2 linked regions of the Methyloterricola oryzae genome follow. The protein of the gene in region 1 interacts with the protein of each later gene in a pairwise test. Links are inferred from orthologs where the notes say so. Each region holds a gene or a part of one and is shown in the gene's direction. Other genes may lie near its edges. The genes, in order: parE and dhaK.

What was found.
Region 2: the proteins of parE (region 1) and dhaK interact in binary tests that used the Escherichia coli proteins (3 or more experiments, as listed by UniProt). The link is inferred for Methyloterricola oryzae from one-to-one orthologs.

Annotation. Positions count from the first base shown.
Region 1 is NZ_JYNS01000006.1:232,313-239,948, forward strand. The notes cover bases 274-3,146. They hold parE (DNA topoisomerase IV subunit B), read left to right. Parts: upstream 274-701; coding sequence 702-2,591; downstream 2,592-3,146. Other genes in these bases: EK23_RS10765 (hypothetical protein), read left to right, coding at 362-667; smbP (small metal-binding protein SmbP), read left to right, coding at 2,664-2,996; EK23_RS10780 (alpha-amylase family glycosyl hydrolase), read right to left, coding at 3,042-3,146. Also shown: division/cell wall cluster transcriptional repressor MraZ, read right to left, coding at 1-222; more of EK23_RS10780, read right to left, coding at 3,147-5,189; EK23_RS10785 (HD domain-containing phosphohydrolase), read right to left, coding at 5,198-7,636. UniProt on the Escherichia coli protein: Topoisomerase IV is essential for chromosome segregation; it is the principal protein responsible for decatenating newly replicated chromosomes. It relaxes supercoiled DNA.
Region 2 is NZ_JYNS01000001.1:424,497-432,680, reverse strand. The notes cover bases 1,879-4,746. They hold dhaK (dihydroxyacetone kinase subunit DhaK), read left to right. Parts: upstream 1,879-2,751; coding sequence 2,752-3,741; downstream 3,742-4,746. Other genes in these bases: EK23_RS01800 (HAD-IIA family hydrolase), read left to right, coding at 4,555-4,746; dhaL (dihydroxyacetone kinase subunit DhaL), read right to left, coding at 3,751-4,386; EK23_RS24070 (acyltransferase), read right to left, coding at 1,879-2,305. In the rest of the region: EK23_RS01825 (glycosyltransferase family 4 protein), read right to left, coding at 1-576; EK23_RS21410 (glycosyltransferase family 2 protein), read right to left, coding at 573-1,550; more of EK23_RS24070, read right to left, coding at 1,634-1,878; more of EK23_RS01800, read left to right, coding at 4,747-5,358; EK23_RS01795 (transaldolase family protein), read left to right, coding at 5,377-6,015; ribose-5-phosphate isomerase RpiA, read left to right, coding at 6,067-6,753; EK23_RS01785 (hypothetical protein), read left to right, coding at 7,052-7,327; EK23_RS23210 (hypothetical protein), read left to right, coding at 7,379-7,573; EK23_RS01775 (undecaprenyl-phosphate glucose phosphotransferase), read left to right, coding at 8,156-8,184. UniProt on the Escherichia coli protein: Dihydroxyacetone binding subunit of the dihydroxyacetone kinase, which is responsible for the phosphoenolpyruvate (PEP)-dependent phosphorylation of dihydroxyacetone via a phosphoryl group transfer from DhaL-ATP.

The DNA of each region.
Region 1 (7,636 bases):
CCGCTGTAAACGCTTTGCTTGCTTGTTGAGACTGGGGAGTTTCACCAGCTTGCGCTCGATGTCCTCCCACTCGGGAAAGGGATACAGCATGAGGCAACGATCGAGCCCGACGGTCAGGACCAATTGGCGCTCGCAGCACTCCTGCAACTCCGCTCGGTAGCGAGTTGGGATGGCCAGCCGGCCTTTTTCGTCAAGATTGATCGAATTGACGCCCCGAAACAACTCCGCCCCCGCTCCCCATTAATCTCCATTTTTTTCCACTAAACTCCACTTGGCCTCAATATAGAAACCAACCTGAGGCAAGTCAAGGGGAATCCGGGACAATTTCATCAGCGTCCTCAGGGGCAGCGGAAAACAACTGATGGACACTGAATCGAGTGCCGGCCATTACTGCTTTATATTTAAATTTCAATTGGTTGAAAACATGCCAGGAACACATCAGGAACCGGCAAGACGATGCCGCAAAATGCCTACCGATAAGGCCATGGCGAACATGCCGGCATCACAGAAACGGCAGGTGGCGTTGCACGCCATGATGGAAATTTCTTGGCACCTACCCGGCGCGACCGTTCCTCTTTATCGAATGGTGAAGCTCAAGACCCCCATCAACCACGCAAGGGCGAAGACCCGGCCCTCATGTAAAATACCGAATCGCGAAATCAGATGATGATTCAAGCCAGAAGGACTCGCACACAGGCGCCATGACCGAACAATACGACGCTTCCGCCATTGAGGTCCTCAGCGGCCTCGACCCGGTCCGCAAACGGCCCGGCATGTACACTGACACCAGCCGCCCCAACCACCTGGCCCAGGAGGTGGTGGACAACAGCGTCGATGAGGCCCTTGCCGGCTTCGCCCGCACGATCGACGTCACCCTGCTGGCCGATGGCGGCGTCACGGTGCGCGACGACGGCCGCGGCATGCCGGTGGATATTCACCCGGAGCAGGGCGTTTCCGGCGTGGAGGTGATCCTCACCAAGCTGCATGCCGGCGGCAAGTTCTCCCACAAGAGCTACGGCTTCTCCGGCGGCCTGCATGGCGTCGGCGTGTCGGTAGTAAACGCGCTCTCGGCGCGCCTGGAGGTGGAGATCCGCCGCGGCGGCAAGGTCTACGCCATGAGCTTCGCCCAGGGCGACAAGCTCACCGAACTCACGGAAATCGGCAGCACCAGGCCGAGGGACACCGGCAGTGTGGTGCGCTTCTGGCCGGAGCCCCGTTACTTCGATTCGCCGCGCGTATCCGTCTCCAGGCTCAAGCATCTGCTGCGCGCCAAGGCGGTGCTGTGTCCGGGCCTCAAGATCACCCTGCGCGAGGAAGCCAGCGGGGAGGAAACCGTCTGGCATTACGAAAACGGCCTGCCGGAATACCTGCTGGATCAGATCGGCCACGTGGAATGCACCCCCGCCGAACCTTTCACCGGTTCCATGGAAGGCAGCGGCGAAGCCGCCGACTGGGCCCTTGTCTGGGCGCAGGACGTCCGGGAAGCCGTGGCGGAAAGCTATGTGAACCTGGTGCCAACACCCCAGGGCGGCACCCATGTGAACGGACTGCGGGCCGGACTCACGGAAGCCATCCGTGAATTCTGCGATTTCCGCGACCTGCTCCCGCGCGGCGTCAAGATTGCTCCGGAAGACGTCTGGGAGCGCTGCCAATACGTGCTGTCGGTCAAGCTTCAGGAGCCGCAGTTCTCCGGCCAGACCAAGGAGCGCCTCAGTTCCCGCGAGTGCGTGGCCTTCGTGTCCGGCGTGGTCAAGGACGCCTTCAGCCTTTGGCTCAATCAGCACCCCGCCCAAGGGGAAACGATCGCCGCCCTGGTGATCGAGAGCGCGCAGAAACGGCTCAAGGCCAGCCGCCAGGTGGTACGCAAGAAGGTCACCGCCGGGCCCGCCCTGCCGGGCAAGCTCGCCGATTGCGCCTCCCAGGACACGGCGCTCACGGAACTGTTCCTGGTGGAGGGCGATTCCGCCGGCGGCTCGGCCAAGCAGGCCAGGGATCGCGAATTCCAGGCCATCATGCCCCTGCGCGGCAAGATCCTGAACACCTGGGAGGTGGAATCGGAAAGCGTGCTGGCCTCGCAGGAAGTGCACGACATCGCCCTGGCCCTGGGAGTGGACCCGGGCTCCGCCGACATCGGCAACCTACGCTACGGCAAGGTGTGCATCCTGGCGGACGCGGATTCCGACGGCAACCACATCGCCACCTTGCTGTGCGCGTTATTCGTAAAGCATTTCCGGCCGCTGGTGGCCGCCGGCCACGTGTTCGTCGCCATGCCGCCGCTCTACCGGATCGATGTGGGCAAGCACGTCTACTACGCCCTGGACGATCACGAGCGCAAGGGCGTGCTGGACCGCATCGAGGCGGAGAAAATCAAGGGCAAGGTCAATGTGCAGCGCTTCAAGGGCCTCGGCGAGATGAACCCCTCGCAACTGCGGGAAACCACCATGAATCCGGACACCCGCCGGCTGATCCAGTTGAGCCTGGACGACAGCGAGGCCACCGACCGGCAACTGGACATGCTGCTGGCCAAGAAGCGGGCAGGCGACCGCAAGGTGTGGCTGGAAGAAAAGGGCAACCTGGCCGAGGTGCTTTAGGCGCGTGCCGCAGACCTCAAGCTGAGCTAAAATCCAGGCTCCCGTATAAAAACAAGCCAAAGGGGGAGAGTCATGTCCGATCGCATCCGCCGCGCCGTTTTTGCCTTGCTCGCCACCACGTCCCCCTGCCTCCTGGCTGAGGACCACACCGCCGAGGCTCTGAAACACGCCGCCGAGGCGGCCAGCGCCACCGACTCCAAGTCCGTGGGCCTACATGCCGAGCAGGCGCTGCAGCACATCGACGCCGCCAAGGCAGCATCCGGCGCCCAAGTGGACCCGCACGTCAAGCAGGGTGAAGCAGACCTGAACACGGCGGTCCAGCATTCCAACTGGCACAACACCGACCGCGCCGCCCAGGAGGCCGCCGACGGCAAGGCACACTTGGAACAGGCCGGCGGCAAGTAAGCCTTCCCTGGAACCCAAGGAAACGCGGAATAGGTCCGCAGTTTCCTATCTCAGGTAGAGGCCGTCCACCCCGACCTTGCCCGGACCATCGAGCACGTAGATCCCGGCGGAATTGGCCTTGACTTGAAAGCTCAAGGAACCGCCGCTGTGGATCTCCTGGCCGGTCACGGCATCCCGGTAGAGGCCGGGCCGGACGCCATCCACATTCACCTGCTGGTCGCCGCCAATGGCGAGGCCCACCACGGCATAGCTGGAACCTTCCGGATAGTCGCGGACGAAGCTCATGCCGCCGCCCCATTCACTCAGTTGCGTCACCGGAGCCTTCTGCAGGGCGGGCACCGCCCGGCGAATCTGGTTCAGGCGCTTGATGTGCTGATATAGGGGATGAGCCTGAGTGCGCGGCAAGGCCTCATCGCTCAAGTAATCCCCGAAATAGGCCCGGCCGGTCTGGTCCAGGGTGTCCTTTTCGCCCTCCACGTCCTGGGGCGCCCCTTTCATGAACTCGATCTCCTCGCCGTAGTACAGGCATGGGATGCCGCGCACCGTCCAGATCAGGTTGTAGGCCGCCGCCGCCATCCATTGCTCGCCCTTGAAGCGGTACTTGAAGTCGTTGTCCGGCCCCACGTCGTGGTTCTGCAGGAAGGTGACCAGCTGCGTCACATCGCCGTAAATCCAGTCCATGCTGAAAATCTGGGCCGTGCCGCCGTAGGTGCCCTTGCTCACGGTGTCGCGGAAGGTGGAGAACAGGCCGAAATCCAGCTGGGGAAAACCCGAATCGCCCCCTGAAGCCGGATCGCGCGGGTCGTGGCCCAGTCGGGTGTACCACCAGGGCCGGATCTGCGAGGGACCGTTGTCGCCGCCGCCCATATCGCCCCAGCCATAGCCCTTCACCAGATTCTCGCCGAACACGAACAGGCCCGGCTTGTGGGCCTTCCAGGCGTTGACGTATTCCAGCAGGTTGTCGCGCTCGATGTGCTTGACCGTGTCGATGCGCAGGGCGTCCACCCCCATGTCCAGATAGCGGTTGATGGAACCGACCAGGTAATCCTTGACGTTCTGACGGGTGGTGGCCAGGTCGATGCAGTCCCCGGCCAGGTGCTTGTGCTGCAGGGGATGGGCGCTCTCCCAATCGCCGCCGCAGATGAAGCCTTCCTGGTGATACCAGTCCGGGTCCAGATCGTGGCAATCGATGCCGAAGAAGCGGCCCGGGTTGTAGCCGGGCTTGGGCACCGTCTCGCCGGTCTTGGGGTCGACCAGAGGTTCGATGCCTTCCGGGTCGCGCTCGTGGCGTTCCCTGTACCAGTCGGGGGCCAGTGGATTGTCGATATCGTCCCGGTTGGGCCAGGCGTAATTGCCAAGGCTCCCTTGATACGGCCCGTGTTCCACGCGGCCCGGCTCCGAACCTTGCGACACGTAGTATTTGATGGGGAGGTGGTCGATGTGCACCTTGCCACGGATGCCGTACTGGCAGGAGTGGTTCACCACCACGTCCTGGATGATCTTGATGCCCCGCGCGTGGGCGGCGTCGATCAGATCCTGGTAGGTGGCGCCGGGGGACTCCAGGCGGGGGTCGATGCGGGTCCAATCGTAGGCATGGTAGCCGTGGTAGTCCAGTCCCGAGCGGTTCTCCACCGGCGGCGTGATCCAGATGGCGGTGAAGCCCAGGTCCTTGATGTAATCCAGGCGCTCGATGAGCCCCTTGAAATCGCCCCGCCAATGGGGATCTTCCGGCTCGCCGGCCGCATTGAACTTGATGCGGTCGCGGCAGTAGAAATTGTTGGACGGGTCACCGTCATAAAAACGGGTAGTCAGAAGGAAGTAGATGGTTTCCTCGCGAAAATCGCTGCGCTCCGAAACCGGCCTGGGTTCCAGGGTCGGTGCCGGTTTCGGCTTGGGATGGGCTTTGCGCGCCTGCCACACCGCTTTGGCCCGGCTGTCGTGCCAGCGGCCGTCGATGCCGTACCAGCCCTCCCGCTCCCGGTGCTGATCGCCGCTCTGCCGACCCTGGCCATCATTGAAGACGAAGTGCGCCGCCGGCGCCGCGAATTCGAAGGCGAACCAGCCCTCGCCCTCCGCCCGCATGGGCGCGCCGGGCCAGTCGCTGGCAGCCTGCCCTTCGACGTTCCAGAAATGGATGTGGACCGAATCGGCCCAGTCATCGGGTTTCTTGAAATGGACCGTGAAACCGGCCATGGGATCTCCTATGTCTCGGTTAAATACTGTTCGATATCGACCGCGTCGATCTGCTCAGGCCGAAGGAAGCGTTCGGCGTACTGCCGATAGACGCCGGAAGCCAGGAACAGGCGGAACAAATCAGCGTCGATGTGCTGCTCGCGCGCCATTGCCGCCATGATGCGAAGGGCCTCCGTCAGGGTCTTGCCCTTCTTGTAGGGCCGGTCGACCGCGGTCAGGGCCTCGAAGATGTCGGCGATAGCCATGATGCGCGCGCCCACACTCATGTCTTCCCGCCGTAACTGCCTGGGATAACCGGTGCCGTCCATCTTCTCATGGTGGCCGCCCGCCAGGTCCGGCACCGCCGCCAGATGCCTGGGGAAGGGCAGTTGCGACAGCATGACGATGGTTTGAACGATGTGGTGGTTGATGACGTAGCGTTCCTCGTCGGTCAGGGTGCCACGCCCGATGGACAGATTGTACAACTCGCCTCGATTGTACTTGAGCTCAGGCACCGCCATGCGGAAACACCAAGGGTTGTCTTCCGGGATGCCATTGCCCTCACCGCGTTGGATCTGATGCTCGGGTTTGTCGTCCAGCAGGCGCTCGGCCACTGGCAGCGGCGTGGGCGGCACGCGCTCCTTGCGCTGGCGCTCCTCATGGGAAATGCCCAGACGGTCGTCCAGGGTGCGCAGCCAGGTGCGGGCGCCGATTTCCCGAAGCCACTCCAGCCGGGCCGGGTCCATGGTTTCGCCGCCCTGGTTGCATTCGGCCACGAAGGCGAATTCCTCATCTAGCACCGCTAGGGTGCGCGCCAAAGCCTCCCGCAATGTCTCACGGTCGCCGCCTTCCGCCACCGCCTTCCAGTATTCCAGCTCCGCGTCGCGCTTAAGCACTTCGAAGCGCATGCGCACCTCGTGGATGCGATCGTGCAGGGTCTCTAACTTGGTGGCCTTGTCCACCACGTACTCCGGCGTCGTCACCTTGCCGCAGTCATGCAGCCAGCTGGCGATCTGCAGCGCTTCCCACTCCTCTTCGTTCAGGCTGAAATCCTTGAATGGGCCAGCGGGCGCTTCGCAGGCGGCGCGGGCCAGCATCATGGTCAGTTCGGGGACTCGCTGGCAGTGCCCGCCGGTGTAGGGCGATTTGGCATCGATGGCTCCGGCCACCAGTTGGATGAAAGAGTCCAGCAGGGCCTTGCGGGCTTCCAGCAGACGCTGGGTTTCGATGGCAATTGCGGCGGTCTGAGACAAGGCTTCGGCGAACGCCAGACGCGCGCCGGCGGAAGCATCCCTGTCGGTGGAATAGAGCACCAGGGCGCCCACCGTCTCGCCGCTGCGGTCGCTCAGGGGAATAATCACCAGCCCTAGTCGGCCCTCGGCCGCATGGTCCTGCAAGAAATGAAGACCTGCCGCCGAGCCACGCTGGGTCACGGTTCGCCGGGAGCGAATGGCCCAAGCCAACGGCCCGTCGTCCTCGATTGCCTGGGGCTGCGCGGGCGCCAAGTCCAGCGCCTCCCCATCGGCCCGCACGAAGGCGGCGGGCACCAGGCGGCGCCCGTCGTCTTCACTCAAATAGATCAGGCCGCCGTCGGCACCACTGGCGGAGGCGGTTTCCTGAACGACCCGATGCAGCAGACGCTTGAAGTTGGTTTCCGCAGCCAGCGAGGTGGCAATTTCCAGAAAATGCCGGATGGTGCCCCGCATCATGGCCATGGCTTCCGCCAGCTGATCCACTTCCAGCACGACGGATGGCCTGGCTGGAGCACCGCCGAACTTGAATGCGCAGATGTCGGCGGCGTCCCGGGTGATATCCCGAAGGGACAGCGCCACCCGCCGGGCGGTGAACCATGTAACCGGTAGAGCGAGAAGCAAGACGCCCGCGGTAGCGAGCAGGCCGCGGTCGCGCATGCTGATGGCCTGGCCCAGCAGTTCCCGCATAGGAACGGCAATCCCGAGGTACATGGGGCCGCGCAGGGTGGCGAGTTGAAGCACCACGGTATTCCAGGCGCGGCCATCGGCATCTATGGTTCGCGCGGCTTCCTGATCCGCGTCCCCCGCCTTCAGTTGCGCCAGCACCGGATCGCCGGCGTCATCCAGCCTCGCCAAACTAAGGCCCTCGGCGGTTCTACGTGCCGGCGGGACCTGGGTTCCCGTCTGGGCCAAAAGCTGACTGTGGGTATCGAACAACGCAATCTTCATCCCCGGCAACCGGGCCAGCGAGGCGAGACGTTCGGACATGCCGCGCAGACTGGCGTCGATGCCGATGACGCTGGCGCCCTGGGTTCGGACGGCGATGGTTATGCCCGGCTCGCCGGATGCCGCAAAGATGTAAGGCTCGGTGAGTACCCGCCGCCCCGGCACCTGTGCCATCTGGTACCAGGGGCGGCTGCGTGGGTCATAGCTGAAATCCGGGGGACTGCGCCGTTCGACCTCGCGCAAGCCGTCGTCCAAGAACAGGAACTGGAT
Region 2 (8,184 bases), on another replicon or contig:
GTCTGGGGTGAAGAAATCGGTGTCTATGCCGTGAGGAACGAAATGGATGAGCTCCATTGGCATGTGTCGAGCTAGAAAGTCCTTTTGAACGTCGGACATCACGATGACCGCGTCAAGATTCGAGAGGAATCCAGCATCCGTAACGACTTCGCGAAAGCGCTGCTCGGGCGTGTGATAGGTTGCCACCAGGATATTGCCCGCGTGCAACTTGCGCAGCAAACCGGCGAAGCGGAACTGGTTTTCCCCGTACAGAAAATGGAAAACCTGTCCTTTGGTCGAGATCCACCGCCTGGCAACGCTCAGTTCCGTGACAAAAGAAGCGCGGTGATACCAGGCCAGCCCGGAACGCCGGATGATGGGCTTGCAAAGCTTGCCGATGATCCGTTGCATTACGCTCAGGTGCTGCGGGGCGTGGATCACTTGCGCACCCAGATAACCGCTGAGGCGATCGTAACCTGAGGCGGAGGCGTGGTGGGCCATGCGCAGGGACACCAGGTTGACCGGATAGCTGCGCGGTGCGGGCCGGCTGGCCTGCGCGTGTTTCCCGAGCTCTGCGGATGCGGTGTTGTCCTTCATCGTGACTGTGCGCTGCCCGTCAGCTTCCGTAGAGGGCGCGCGATATAGCCGCGGGTGAGCCTGGCGGCCGCTCGGACCAGTTCGAGCAGACTAAACGGGTAGCCAACGTTTTCCAGGGACTGGCGCTGAAAATCGCGAAAAGCGGGATCGAGCAGTTTGATGTGCTGGCGAGATAATTCCTCGTAGTAAAGCTGCAGCCTTTCGTCACAGGCCTGCTTCAATTCAGCCTGCGTCATGAAGTCCGGTCCATAACGGGTAAGCATGGCGAGGCCTTCCAACCGGTTGGTGTTGAGCTTCTGCGCGATGGTCGCCGTTCGGGACTCCTCGTGCAGCCGTGTGTAGGTCAGTACTTGGTGGACATAACCAAAGTCCCAGTCTTTCAAGATTTCGAACAGGACCGCCACATCCACGTGCAGGCTGTCTTGCGGATAGAACGGTACCCGGCTGCGCACGATGTCGGAGCGGATCAGGATGGAAGAGGGCGAACCAAAAAGATACGGGCCACCCTGCAATCTGTCCTTGCAGGTAGCCCGGCCTGACAAAACCGTATCGGTGTAAGGAAGTCCGTCGCCGCGCACTTTGCAGCCACTCAGCACGTAGGCTCCCACCACGCCGACACGGGGGTTCGCATCGGCAAGACTTACCATCTTCTCCAGGCATTCCGGATACATCCAGTCATCCGCGTGCAGGATCTTGCAGTAAGCGCTGTCGTCAGCCATGTAGGTGAGAGCGCGATTACTGTTCTCTATGGCTCCGACAAAATCCGTGGCGTCGATTACCCGGATGCGGGGATCGAGCTGCGCATAAGACTGGGCAATGGCTAGAGTCTGATCCTTGCTGCAGTTGTTGGCGATGATGAACTCGAAATTCTCGTAGGTTTGCGCGAGGACGCTTTCGATGCACTCGCGCAGGTATTTCTCGCCGTTGTAGACCGGTGTGACCACCGACACCAGGGGTTGCTGGGCTCGATTCATGCTAATTTGCTGGAAACCCTAATTTGAAGACACCAAGACAAAAACAGCTTGGTTTCGGTAACTGGCGCTGATACGGGTAGACATCATTCCCGCATCCGGACTACGCGGGCGGGGGAGCCGACGGCGATCGCGCCAGCCGGCACATCCTTGGTGACCACGGAACCCGCTCCGACGACCGCGCCGCGCCCGATGCGCACGCCGTCCAGCACGATGACGCCATATCCCAGCCAAACGTCATCTTCAATGACGATACCCCCCTTGCTGACCAGTTCCTGCTCGCGGATCGGGCGTCCCGGCGCAATCTGATGGTTGTACGGGTAGAAGGCGCAGGCCGGTGCGATCTGTACATCGCTTCCGATTTCGATGACGCCGCAATAGGCCGAGAGTTGGTTGCGTGGCTGTATGCTGGTTCTGGCCCCAATACGGATTACGCCGCCAACCCCCGTTTGGAGGATCGAGTCGCGGTGCAGGTGGACCTTCTCCCCCAATTCGATCATGCCCTCCGAATTATCTCCGTACAGCAGTACCCGATCGTCCAAATAGATGTATCTTCCCAACCGGACATTGCGGTGGTTGACGATCGCCGAAGGCGAGACGTAGCCGAACGGCGCCAGGTTGGAAAGCCTCAGTCGGTCATAGTAATGGCCTGTCGCCGCCCAGCAGGCCAGGCGCGTAGCCAGTCGGCCGGTGCGGCTGAGGCTCGCCTTGCGCATCCAGAAGCGCACCCACGCCCTACGCGCACTACTTAGTGACATAGTGAATCCGGTTGTACGTGTGACATGGCCCAAATTCCAAAACCTAGCGGACATCGGCATTCTGTTGCCCCGCAATCGGCTCTGGGCAAGGTGCGAGCACTGATCGCGCCCCCGGGTTATGAAGGTCATGTGATCCCTGGCCTCCATCGATTACGCGCGAGTTGACCGCAAAATACCCGCCGCATTGCCTAATTAAGTGTAGACACAAGGGCGAATGGCGCGCGCGGTTAAAGCATTAAGACTAACTGCTGAACCCGCTTACTGCAAGGCATGCAGCGGCTTTAAGCGCCAGGCTGGGCGTCGCTTGAGGACGACGCCGGCGGCCGGCAATGCCTCGGGCCGCGATTGTTTGCCTATGTTCAAATCGCCGCGGGTGTGGCGACCGACGCAAACGGGGGATAATGGGACCTGGTTTCTTGACGAACGCAATGCGAAGGTAGGTACGCGTGAAGAAGTTCATCAATACGGTCGACACCTTGTTGGAGGAATCATTAAGTGGTTTTGCGCGGGCGCATACGGATATCGTCAGGTTCAATCGCGAGCCGCGCTACCTGGCTAGGTTGGCTGCCCGCAAGCCAGGGAAGGTGGCGCTGATTTCCGGTGGGGGTTCCGGGCATGAGCCGCTGCATGGCGGCTTCGTCGGGCTGGGCATGCTGGATGCCGCCTGTCCTGGCCAGGTTTTCACCTCGCCCACTCCGGACCAGATGCTGGCGGCGGCGCAAGCAGTGGATTCCGGCGGCGGCATACTCTTCATCGTCAAGAACTATGCGGGCGATGTCATGAATTTCGAAATCGCTGCGGAGATGCTGGATCTGCAGCACGCTATCGTGCTGGTGCATGACGACGTTTCCATTCCTGAGCACCAGGGCATGGGAAGGCGGGGCGTGGCCGGAACCGCCATCGTCGAGAAAATGGTGGGTGCCGCCGCCGAGGCTGGGGCCGATCTGGCAACTTGCCAGGCCTTGGGCGAGCGGGTCGTGCGTGCTACAGCGTCCATGGGTGTGGCCCTGACCAGTTGCACGGTGCCTGCGGCTGGTCGACCCACGTTTGAAATTGGCGACAGCGAGATGGAACTCGGGGTCGGCATTCACGGCGAAAAGGGCAGGGAGCGCAGGGCAATAGCTAGCGCAACGGACATCATCGGACTGTTGGGTCAGACCATCGAAGCGGAACTGAAACCAGGCGACGGGCAGCGTGCGCTCCTGCATATCAACGGCTTCGGGGGAACGCCTTTAATGGAATTGTACTTGCTCTATGAACTCGCCGAACGCTTCTGGGCCGAGAGAGGTGTCCGGATAGAGCGTTCCCTGGTGGGCAATTTCACTACGTCCCTGGACATGGCGGGAGCTTCCGTGACCCTGACGCTGCTGGACGACGAACTGATCCGGTTGTGGGATGCGCCGGTGCATACCGCAGCTCTGCGCTGGGGCTGCTGAGGGCCGGGTTCAGGTGCTGCCTTCGAGGTGCCGGACTATGGCTTCGATCATCAATTGGCTGGTTCTGGCGCCTGGATCCAGGTAGCCCCGGGCGCGCTCGCCGAGGAATGATGCGCGGCCTTTGCCTGCGATCATGTCGCGGGTGGATTCGCAGCCCGCGCGGGCCGCTTCAGCAATGGCCTGGAGGGTGACGGCCGGCAGGCTCTGACTTTCCGTCGCCGCCCTCCACGCCTGCGCCACAGGGATCAGCACATCGAGCATGGTCTTGTCGCCCACGTCCGCCTTGCCGCGCTGTTTCATGGCCTGCACTCCTTGGGCAAACCCATGGGCGAGACTTACAGCCGAGCCCTCAGGCGCTTTCAAGGCCTTGCCCATCGCCATGAACAGGGTTCCGTAGAGGGAGCCTGACGCGCCGCCGATGCTGCTCATCAGGCTCATGCCGGATTTCTGCAGGAGGTCTGGCCAGTCCATGGCTTCCCAGTCAGCGGCGGCGCGTAGCAGCGTCTCCAGCCCCCGCTGCAGGTTGGTGACGTGATCGCCATCACCTATGGCCTGGTCCAGCGCGGCGACTTCCTCGGCGTGGTCGCCTATCGCTGCGGCGGCCTTTTGCAGTAATGTCAGAAATTCACGGTTGTGTGCGGACATCGCTGCGAGCCTCCGGTCGAATTCGGTCGGTGTGAAGGTTGGAACCGGGCACGACAACGCCTCGCGGCGGACAGAGTTGCCGGCTAGCGCAAGGTTGCGTGAAACTTGGGCCGCGGCGCAGTTTAATGCAAAATGCTCCCATCAGCTAACAGCTCCCATGCGGCTACCATGACCGACCCCAATATACTCGCAGACGTTCGTGCCCTCATCATCGATATGGATGGCGTACTTTGGGCGGGAGACCAGCCCATGCCGGGCCTTGCGGAGTTCTTCCAAACGCTGCGGCGGCGCTCCATGCGATTCGTGCTGGCTACCAACAATGCCCTGAAAACGCCGGACCAATATGTCTCTAAGCTGGCCAGCATGGGCGTGAGCGTGGCCCGTGACGAGATCATCGGTTCGGGACTGGCGGCCGCCCTGTATCTGAAACAGCATGCCCGGCCTGGCGCCAGGGTATTTCCCATAGGCGGCGATGGCGTGCGGCAGGCGCTCATCGACAATGGCTTTCAGTTGGTGGGTCTGTACGAAAAGAATGCCGACTATGTGGTCTGCGGCATGGATCATGAGTTGTCGTGGGACAAAATTGCGACCGCCACCCTCAATATCCGGGAGGGAGCTCATTTCATTGGTACCAATCCGGATACGTCCCTGCCGACGGAGCACGGTCTCACGCACGGTAATGGCGCCATCCTGGCCGCCTTGCAGACGGCCACCGGGGTAGCGCCCTTCATCATCGGCAAGCCGGAACCGATCATGTATCGCATCGCCATGGAGCGGCTCAAGGCCAATGCCGAGGAGACGGTCGCCGTGGGCGACCGCCTTGATACGGACATTTTGGGAGCCGTACGCACCGGCATACGCAGCATCCTCGTTCTCACGGGGGCGTCCCGGCGGGAACACCTGGCGCAGATGGACTACGAGCCAACCTGGGTCATGCAGGATATTCGCGAAATCACCGCCTTGCTGGCCTGACACTCTCGAGGAATCATCATGGCGCTGTTTCTGGATTCCGCCCATGCCGCGGATGCCCGCACCGCAATGGCCTTCGGGTTCGTGGGTGGGATTACCACCAACCCCAACCTGATGGCGCAGACCGGGCGCAAAGCACTGGAAGTCATCGCGGAATTGACGGAGATCTGCCCCGGTCCCGTGTTCTATCAGTTGTCGGGGGCTACCCTGGAGGATCGAGAGGCCGAGGCGCGGCGCTTTCTCGCTTTGCGCTCCAATGTTGCGCTCAAGATCGCCATGACGTCGGAGAACATTGGGCTCGCCGCGCGTCTGGCCCGCGAGGGCACGACGGTCGGCATGACCGCCTGCTACAGCGCGGCTCAAACGTACCTGTGCTGTGAGGCGCGGACGGCGTATTCCATCGCTTATGTCAACCGCAGTACCCGTCTGCAGGGAGACGGCTTGGCGCTGACCGGGGAAATGCGCGCGGTGGCGGACGCCTGCGGCCGCGAGACACGCATCATGGTCGCCAGCCTCAAGTCGGCCCGGGAAGTCGTGCAGGCCATATTGGCGGGGGCGCAGGATGTGACGATTCCACTTTCATTGCTCAAGGAGATGGGTAATCACCCGTTGTCGGAGCAGACCATAGAAGAATTTGCGAGAGCGGCAGCCTCCGCGTAAGTGACGCGCTTTCCGCCGATTGAAGATGTATTTAACTGAAGGAGTCCCGCCATGAACGACAAGCAATGCGTCGCGGAAGAGGCTGTTCGCCACGTTCAGGATGGAATGTTGATTGGGTTGGGCACCGGTTCGACCGCCAACGCATTTATCGAAGCGCTGGCCCGCCGCTACGCTGAAGAAGGTTTGCGCATACGCGTCGCGGCAAGTTCAGTGGTCAGTACCATCAAGGCCCAGGAACTCGGTCTGCCATTGGTGGCCATGGAGCATCTGACCAGTCTGGACTTGTATGTGGATGGGGCTGACGAGGTGTCTCCCGACCTGGCCTTGCTCAAGGGGCGCGGATCGGACCTGGTTCGCGAGAAACTCCTTGCGCGCGCCTCCGACCGTTTTCTGGTCCTCGTCGATGAAAGCAAACTGGTTGGGCGTATCGGCGAACGTTATCCCATACCGGTGGAAGTCATGCCCTTCGCCTGGCAGGTGGTTCTGCGGGAGTTGGAGCGTCACGGCGCCCAAGGGGGACTGAGGCCGAACGCCTCCAAGGATGGGTTGGCGGTGACATCCCATGGTAGTCTGGTGTTGGACATGCGCTTTCCGGTGGAAATGCCCAGTGCTGCATTGAATGCGTTGCTGGACGCCATGTCGGGTGTCGTGGAGCATGGTATTTTCCACGGTCTGGCGGGCTCCGTTCTGGTCGTCAGCGAGGGCCACGTGCGAACCCTTTCGCCAGCGGGCCCATAAGCCAATCTTTGCATTCCTGGTTGCCGGCGGGCTTGAAACTCGAACGCGCTACCGCCAGTCGGTCGTTGTAAATTCCCTGAAAGCTTGTCTTATGGCCGCGGCTGCTGCGCTTGCTGGCGGCGCTAAATTCACTTCTATACGTGGTTCCTCTGTTCCTGCTGGCCCGTCAGCAAAGTTTACGGTTTCTTGTGTTAGTGCCGTGGTTTCGTTCTAACAATATGAAATTGTGGCGATTTATTGATTGGCATTAAAGCTGCTTTCTTGCTGCTGTGTGGTTCAATTTACTGGAGCAAACGCAATGAAAGCCTTAGAGCCCCTGTGGTACGAAGTTTCCCCTTACGTGTTCTTTATCATCGGCATCAGCGCCATTTCCAACGCAGGACGCATGGGTGAAGTTTTCGGGGTGCTTCTGCTACTTATGGCGCTCCTGATCATCAAAATGCGTTGGACTCATCGCGCCACGATGGCCTATGGCAGGACGCGCGTCGCGCGGAGAGCGCCGCGGCGCGTGGCCGCTACCGCTGACGCTCGGGCCCGCTATCGTCCAAGCCCGCGCATTCCGCGTACACGCTGACCGCTGTTCGGCGCCACAGGGCGGAGGGCGATCGACTCAGTGGGTTCCTGATTGGTCGATCCGATCACCTGCCTGGCAACGGGCTACAAACGACTGAAGCATTGCCTGGGCGGTGTCAAGGGACTCAAAGGGACCCATCAGGCCCTCGCTGGTCTTGAAAAACCAGCGGGCAGGGGTCGCGCCAACGGGTGGTCGTTCGATGATGCGATCTGGGATATTCATGCGGCGTCCATGTTTGTCGAGTGATCGGTGTTGCTGATTGTCGCCATGCTGTCCGCGTTCAATCCAGGCAATAGTTACTTTTGATCCGGTAATTTTCCCGGCCCGGACGCAGGCGTGTCGGAAATCATGCCTCTGTGGAATGTTGGTGTCCTGGCTTTTTTAAGCAGGACTTGTGCCTGAGTTTATGCTGACTTTTACAGCGGTTTGACGAAGCGGTCGGGATGGTTCGTTCGGAACAGTGTCAGCGCATTTTACAGTTCCAGTGGACAAACGCTGGCGTTGAGCCGGTCAAGACGATCAACGCATTGATATTAATAAGATGAATTTTGTCTGGTATGTGTTTTGCTTTTCTGGTCTCTATTGTTGGGGGCACAAGTTCGCAGGGCTATCGGGCGTCGAGATCGAACATTCTCGCTCGCTTCCACTCGGGATTAGCAGCCTGCGAGACTCGCACCGGGTTATGACAGTCCGTACAGAATTTGAAACCATTTTGGAGCAGCTTTGATGTCCACGGTCCCCGCTCATGAACTGATTTCAAGGGAATCGGTGCGCAGCCCAGCACGCGGTTTGGAACACTCGGCTTCGAAGGTGTTGATCCGGCCGCACGTGTCAAAGATCTCTGCGCTGGAGCGTTT